DNA from 2 places in the Pseudomonas sp. GW823-FHT02C05 genome. Region 1 is predicted to be linked to the other one. Evidence: riboswitches for the same ligand, from Rfam matches in the RefSeq annotation. Region 1 holds a riboswitch; the other holds the start of a gene.

The links. Region 1 has a riboswitch for manganese ahead of mntP (manganese efflux pump MntP). Riboswitches for the same ligand answer to the same signal wherever they lie in the genome.
Region 2: linked by a shared signal. The riboswitch ahead of AC1RGE_RS16850 (TMEM165/GDT1 family protein) and the one ahead of mntP (manganese efflux pump MntP) in region 1 are both predicted to bind manganese.

What each region holds. Positions count from the first base shown of each region.
Region 1 covers NZ_JBXAJU010000001.1:678,057-681,452, reverse strand. The annotation lists gene AC1RGE_RS03360 (LysR family transcriptional regulator) at 1-512, shown strand, start outside; gene AC1RGE_RS03355 (GNAT family N-acetyltransferase) at 648-1,214, shown strand; gene mntP (manganese efflux pump MntP) at 1,290-1,862, opposite strand; yybP-ykoY riboswitch at 1,873-2,033, opposite strand; gene AC1RGE_RS03345 (GFA family protein) at 2,144-2,632, shown strand; gene AC1RGE_RS03340 (serine hydrolase domain-containing protein) at 2,741-3,396, shown strand, end outside.
Region 2 covers NZ_JBXAJU010000003.1:120,225-123,620, forward strand. The annotation lists gene AC1RGE_RS16845 (M48 family metallopeptidase) at 1-556, shown strand, start outside; gene AC1RGE_RS16850 (TMEM165/GDT1 family protein) at 642-1,226, opposite strand; yybP-ykoY riboswitch at 1,318-1,441, opposite strand; gene AC1RGE_RS16855 (methyltransferase) at 1,493-2,491, opposite strand; gene AC1RGE_RS16860 (2-hydroxyacid dehydrogenase) at 2,523-3,396, opposite strand, start outside.

The DNA of each region.
Region 1 (3,396 bases):
GGGACATCGTTCGCGGTGTGCTGGACGGCACCAGCGACATGGGCATCATCGCCGGCCCGGTGGAAGCCAGCGGCCTGCAGGTGCTGCACTTCAGCACCGACCACCTGGTGCTGATGGTGCCCGTGGGCCACCCGCTGTCGGGGCAGGCTTCGGTGACCCTGGAACAGACCCTGGCCTACCAGCACATCGGCCTGCATGAAGGCAGCACCCTCTTGACCTTCCTGCGCGAGCACGTGGAGCGCCTGGGCAAGCAACTCTCGCTGCGCATCCAGGTGTCGAGCTTCGAAGCGATCTGCCGCATGGTGGAAGCCGGGGTCGGCATCGGCATCATTCCCGAGTCCGCGGCCTTGCGGCACAGCCGCACCATGCAGCTGGTGACGGTGAAGCTGGATGAAAGCTGGGCCGTGCGCGAACGCAGCATCATCGTCCGCGAACTGGAGGCCCTGCCCGGCAGCGTGCGGGCGCTGATCGCGACGCTGATGCCCGATGCCCGGAGCCCGCAAGCCTCGTGACCGGTGATCGCCCTGGCCGGCAGCGCAAGCAGAGACATTGATGCCGATCAAGTGCCCGCCTCGCCAGCGGAGTAAACCTGAAGCCAATCAGGGCTGTGTGCACAGCCCGCCCTTTGGCTCCGCGGAGACTTGACCATGCCCAGCACCGCTCTCGATACCCTCGCCCACCCGCCGTTCCCGGCGCAGCAAGGCCAATACTGGATCGACGCCCTGAACGATGGCAGCCATGTGCTGATCCGCCCGCTGCGGCCCCAGGACCGGGAGCGGGAAAAGGCCTTTATCGAAAACCTCTCCCCGGCCACCCGGCACCAGCGCTTTCTCGGCGAGATCAAGGAAGTGGGCGAGCAACTGCTCAATCAACTGATGGATGTCGGCACGCCGCAGCGGGTGGCTTATGTGGCCCTGGTCCACGACAACGGCGAACTGCGGGAAGTGGGTATCAGCCGCTACGCCCAGGTCGACGAGCAGCCCTCGCATTGCGAGTTCGCCGTGACCATCGCCGATGAGTGGCAAGGCAAGGGCCTCGGCGCGCTATTGATGCAGCACCTGATCGACGAAGCCCGCAACAACGGTTTCCAGCAGATGTACTCGGTGGATTCCGCCGCCAACTACAGCATGCGCCGCCTGGCAAAACAGCTGGGCATGCGCAGCGCCATCGACCCCGATGACGCCACCCAGGTGATCCACAGCCTGGCGCTGTAACGCCAGAGCGCTCCGCGCCTCGGCCCGAGGCGCGGCCGCATTGCCCGCAGAACCGCCCCGCCGCCGATACTGAAGTCAAGCCACAGCCGACAGGTGCTCGTAGAGAATTCCCGAGCCGACGATGATCAGCACCACCCCGCCCAGCACTTCGGCGCGCTGGCCCATCACCGTGCCAATGGCGCGGCCCAGCATCACTCCCAGGGTGACCATGGTCATGGTGGCCAGGCCGATGGCGCTGGCCGCGACCCAGATGTTGACGTTGACGAACGCCAGCCCCACCCCCACCGCCAGGGCATCGATGCTGGTGGCCAGGCCGGTTACCGCCAGCAGCCAGAAGCCGTGCTGGCGCGGTTTTTCTTCCTCGGCCTCGGCCTGCTGGCGGGTGCCGTTGTAGATCATGTGCAGGCCCAGCAACAGCAGCAGGCCGAAGGCGATCCAGTGGTCCCAGTTGGCCACCCATTGAGTCGCGGCCTGGCCGATGAACCAGCCCACCACCGGGGTGATGGCTTCAATGACGCCGAAGATCAGGCCGATGCGCAAAGCTTCCAGCAGGCGCGGCTTGAGCATGGCCGAACCCTTGCCCACCGCGGCGGCGAAGGCATCGGTGGACATGGCGAAGGCAAGAAAGATGATCGAGGCTGGGTTCACGTTGAGTCTTCCGGTCGGGCTTGAGTCCACGACATGCCCACGCGCCCGACTTCAGCGCAGGTATGTCGATGGTCTCACCAACCGAAACGGTGCCCGTACCACGGCAGGTTGCCGAGAATGTTGATACGGGCGCCACCGCAGGGCGCGGTGGCAGGTTACTCCCCAAAGAGGCGCGCAGCTTAGCCGGGCACATGTGAAAATTTCATCAGCAGCGCGCCACGACAGCTGCTCGCACAGCGGCTAGCCTGTGCAATCCACCCGTTGATTCGTGGAGGTACCCCATGCAACTCCAGGGCTCCTGCCATTGCGGCGCCGTGCACTTCAGCCTGTCCAGCCGCCATCCCTATCCCTACCAGCGCTGCTACTGCTCGATCTGCCGCAAGACCCAGGGCGGTGGCGGCTACGCCATTAACCTGGGGGGCGATGCGGCCAGCCTCAAGGTACGTGGGCGCAAGCACATCGTCATCTACCATGCCCGGCTCAAGCCCACCGGTGCCGCCCGGGCCCACAGCAGCAGCGCCGAACGGCACTTCTGCGGGCGCTGCGGCTCCGGGCTGTGGCTGTTCAGCCCGCAATGGCCGGAGCTGATCCACCCTTTTGCCTCGGCCATCGACACCCCGTTGCCGGTGCCGCCGCAACACACCCACTTGATGCTCGACTCCAGGGCGCCCTGGGTCGAGGTCGATGCCGGGGCGCACGACCTGCAGTTCGCCGAATACCCCGAGGAATCGATTGCCCAGTGGCACCAGCGCCTGGGGCTGGAGGCCTGAGCGCAACCGGGGCTTAACAGTCTTTGACAGTTTCCCGACAAAGCTGTCAAAGACTGCCACGCCCCCCTTCCCTAGCATCCGCTGATCCAATTGGCCCTCGGGTGCTGCATGTCCCGCAAACTTCTCGGCCTGCCGCTGGTGGGCCTGCTCTTGAGCAACCTCGGCTGCAACGGCCAGCCTCCAGCGCCGCCGCCCATCGCGCCCGGCGATTACGCCAGCATCATCGGCTACCTGAAGCAGTACATCCCGCAACAGATGGCCGAACATCAGGTGCCCGGGCTATCCATAGCCCTGGTGGACGGCCAGCAACTGATCTGGGCCCGGGGCTTTGGCTTCGCCGACCAGGCCCGGGGCCTGCAAGTGACCGAAAACACCGCGTTTCGCGCCGGTGCCCTGTCGCAATTGCTGACTGCCACGGCGGTGATGCAACTGGTGGAACAAGGGCGCCTGCAACTGGACGCGCCGCTGCAGGACACCCTCAGGGAGTTCTACGTCCGCTCGCGCTTCCACGAGGACCAGAACGCCGCCGACCGGGCCGTGACTCTGCGCCGCCTGCTCAGCCACCAGGGCGGCATTCCCAGCGAATACCTGCGCGACGCACGCACCCCCAACGCCCTCGACGAACTGCCGGGAAAGCTCAGCGGGCTGTGGCTGAGCAACGCTCCGGGAACCCAGACCGCCTACTCCAACCTCGGTTATGCTCTGCTCGGGGCAGCGGTGGAGCGCAGCAGCGGCGTGGATTTCGAACAGCAGTTGCAGAAGAG
Region 2 (3,396 bases), on a different contig from region 1:
GGCGCCGACTTTCCGCCCCGACTGCGCGCAGTGGAAATGGGAAGTCAACCTGATCAAGAGCGACGAGCTCAACGCCAACTGCGGTCCTGGCGGCAAGATCATTTTCTACTCCGGGCTGATCGAGAAGCTCAAACTCACCGACGATGAAATCGCCGCGGTCATGGGTCATGAAATTGCCCACGCCCTGCGCGAGCACGGTCGCGAAGCCATGTCCAAGCAGTACGCGGTCGGTGCCGGCAAGCAGATCGCCACCTTGTTCGGCGTTCCGCAGGAAACCGTAGCCCTGGGCGACAACGGGGTGAACCTGCTGATGACCCTGCCCAACAGCCGCGAGAATGAAAACGAAGCGGACCTGATCGGCCTGGAACTGGCCGCCCGTGCCGGTTACAACCCGAATGCGGCCATCAGCCTGTGGAACAAGATGGGCCAGGCTGCCGGTGGCTCCGCGCCGCCCGAGTTCATGAGCACTCACCCGGCTTCCACCAGCCGTATCGCTTCCTTGCAGGCGGCGATTCCCAAGGTGATGCCGCTGTATCAGGCCGCCAAGAAGTCCTGATCCCTTCGCGTCATTGTCGATGACGCTGTCGCCGGCACGCCGGCTCCTACGGGTTGCGTAGGGGCCAGCTTGCCGGCGATTTCGTTTATACCCAGCCGCTGATCTGCATGGCCTTGTACACCGCCACCACGGCGAGGATGAAGAAGGCCGACGCCGCCAGGCGACGGATCAGGGTCAGGGGCAGCTTGTCTGCGGCGAAGTTGCCTGCCAGGACCACCGGTACGTTGGCAATCAGCATGCCCAGGGTGGTACCGATGATCACCAGCCACAGATCCGGGTACTGCGCCGCCAGCATGACGGTGGCGACCTGGGTCTTGTCACCGATTTCTGCCAGGAAGAAGGCGATCAGGGTGGTCAGGAATGGGCCGAACTTGCGTGCGGTATTGGCTTCGTCGTCGTCCATCTTGTCCGGAACCAGGGTCCACAGCGCGGTGGCGGTGAAGCTGGCGGCGAGGATCCAGTGCAGGGTCGAGTCCGAGAAGAAGCTGCCGAACCAGGCGCCTACCGCACCGGCCGCCGCATGGTTGGCCAGGGTCGCGGCAACGATGCCGGCGATGATCGGCCAGGGTTTGCGAAAACGTGCGGCGAGAATCAGGGCAAGCAGTTGCGTCTTGTCGCCGATTTCGGCCAAGGCAACGATTGCGGTGGGAACGAGCAGGGAGTCCAGCATCATCAGGGTTTTCCTAAGGGGCGGGTCGACACGGCTATGACACGTACAGCCTTCCCGCCCCGGGTAAGGTGTGCGTGTCATAGGTCTTGTCAAACCCTGCGGTCCGTCTGTGCGGACTCTTGGGTCGCATGCGCCATGGTCTGTTGACCAAGTATGTTGACGCATGCCGGACGAGCGTGGCGCTCGTGGGAGACTACTCCCCTAGGACGGAGCGGATTCTGCCTAGGCAAAACCCTTTCGGCAAGCCTTGTTTGCGAAAAAGGATTTCAGCCGCGCTTGGCCCGATAAATGCGAAAGCCCTGGCCTTCGGCCTTGATCGCACAGGGCCCCAGGTGCTCTTCGATCAGCGGCTGGTAGCGCAGGAAGCTGTTGGCAACTACTCGCAGTTCTCCACCTTTTTGCAGATGTTTGGCTGCTTTTCGCAGCAGGTTTTCCGTTGCCTGGTAGTCGGTATGGACCCCGGTGTGGAAGGGCGGATTGGTCAGGATGCCGTTCAGCCCCATGGGCGCGGCGTCGATTCCGTCACCGGTCAGCACCTCGGCTTCCAGGCCGTTGGCCGCCAGGGTCAGGCGGCTGCTGGCGGCGGCGAAGGCGTCTACATCCAGCAGGGTCACGCGGCTGTCCGGGTAGCGGCGTTTCACGGTGGCCCCGAGCACTCCGGCACCGCAGCCGAAGTCCAGCAGGTGGCCGGCGGGCAGGTGGTCCAGGTGCTCCAGCAGCAGCGCGGTGCCGCGATCCAGGCGGCCATGGCTGAACACCCCCGGCAGGCTGATGACTTTCAGCGGGCCTTCGGCCAGCGGCAGTTCGTACTCCTGGGCCAGGCTCTGTAGGGTGAGCGGTTCGGGAGCATTGGCCACCGTGACCTGCCACAGCTGGCAGTGCCGGGCGCTATCGAGCTTGCGCGGTTTGCCGAAGGGGTTGAGTTGCTTGGCCGCACTCTCCACGCCGCTGCGCTTCTCGCCCACCAGGTACAGTTCGCGCCCGGCCAGGCGCGAGGCCAGGGCGTTGAGCAGGTAGTCGGTGAGGTCCTTGGATTTGGGCAGGAACAGCACGGCGCTGTCGAAGGATTGGGCCGGTGCGTCTACGCCAAAGTGACTGCGGCCGGGAAAGCGCGCCTCCAGGGCTGCCTGGTCGCCGGCGTGCCAGCTCCAGCCCCGGGCATTGGGCAGGCGGCCCAGCAGATCGTCGGCGGCCAGGCCGGCCAGCAGCAGTGAGCCTTGAAACAATTCAGCCTGACGCAACAGTACTTCACTGCGTGTGTCCATGATCCGCCCCCGAAAAAAGTGGCGAAGTTTATCAACTCACGACCCGCAGCGGGGCGCCGCTGAAGAAGGCGTGGGCGTTTTGCGTCAATTGACCGACGATTCGCTGGCGGGCCTCGCGGCTGCCCCAGGCGTTGTGTGGAGTGACGATCAGGCGCGGAATGTCGCCGGCCAGCAGGGGGTTGCCAGCCACCGGGGGTTCGACGCTGAGCACATCGGTGGCTGCACCACCCAGGTGACCATTGCGCAATGCATCGGCCAGGGCCTGTTCATCGATCAGCCCGCCGCGGGCGGTGTTGACCACCAGGGCTCCGGGCTTGAGCAGGGCCAGTTCCCGGGCACCGATAAAGTGGCGGGTGTGCTCGTTGAGGGGGCAGTGCAGGGTCAGGGCGTCCACTTGCGGCAGCAGTTCCTCCAGCGGCAGGCGGTCCGGGCGGGTCGGGCGGCCTGGAATCTGCCCCAGCAGCACACGCATGCCAAAGGCTTCGGCCAGGCGGGCCACCGCGCTGCCCAGTTCGCCATTGCCCAGCAGGCCCAGGGTCTTGCCCGCCAGTTCGATGATCGGGTAGTCCAGCAGGCAGAACTGACTGGCCTGTTGCCAGCGCCCGGCAGCCACGGCCTGCTGGTAATCGGCGACCCGGGTGGCCAGGTTGAGCAGCAGCATCAGGGTGTGCTGGGCCACCGAGGGAGTGCCGTAGCCCTGGCAGTTGCTGACGGTGATCCCCTGCTTGCGGGCTGCGGCCAGGTCGACATTGTTGGTGCCGGTGGCGGCCACCAGGATCAGTTGCAGGTCGGGGCAGGCGGCCAGGGTTTCGGCTGTCAGTGCCACCTTGTTGCTGATGGCCACCCGGGCTCCCTGCAGGCGTTCGGCGACCTGTTCCTGCGCTGTGTGGGCATGTACTTGCAGA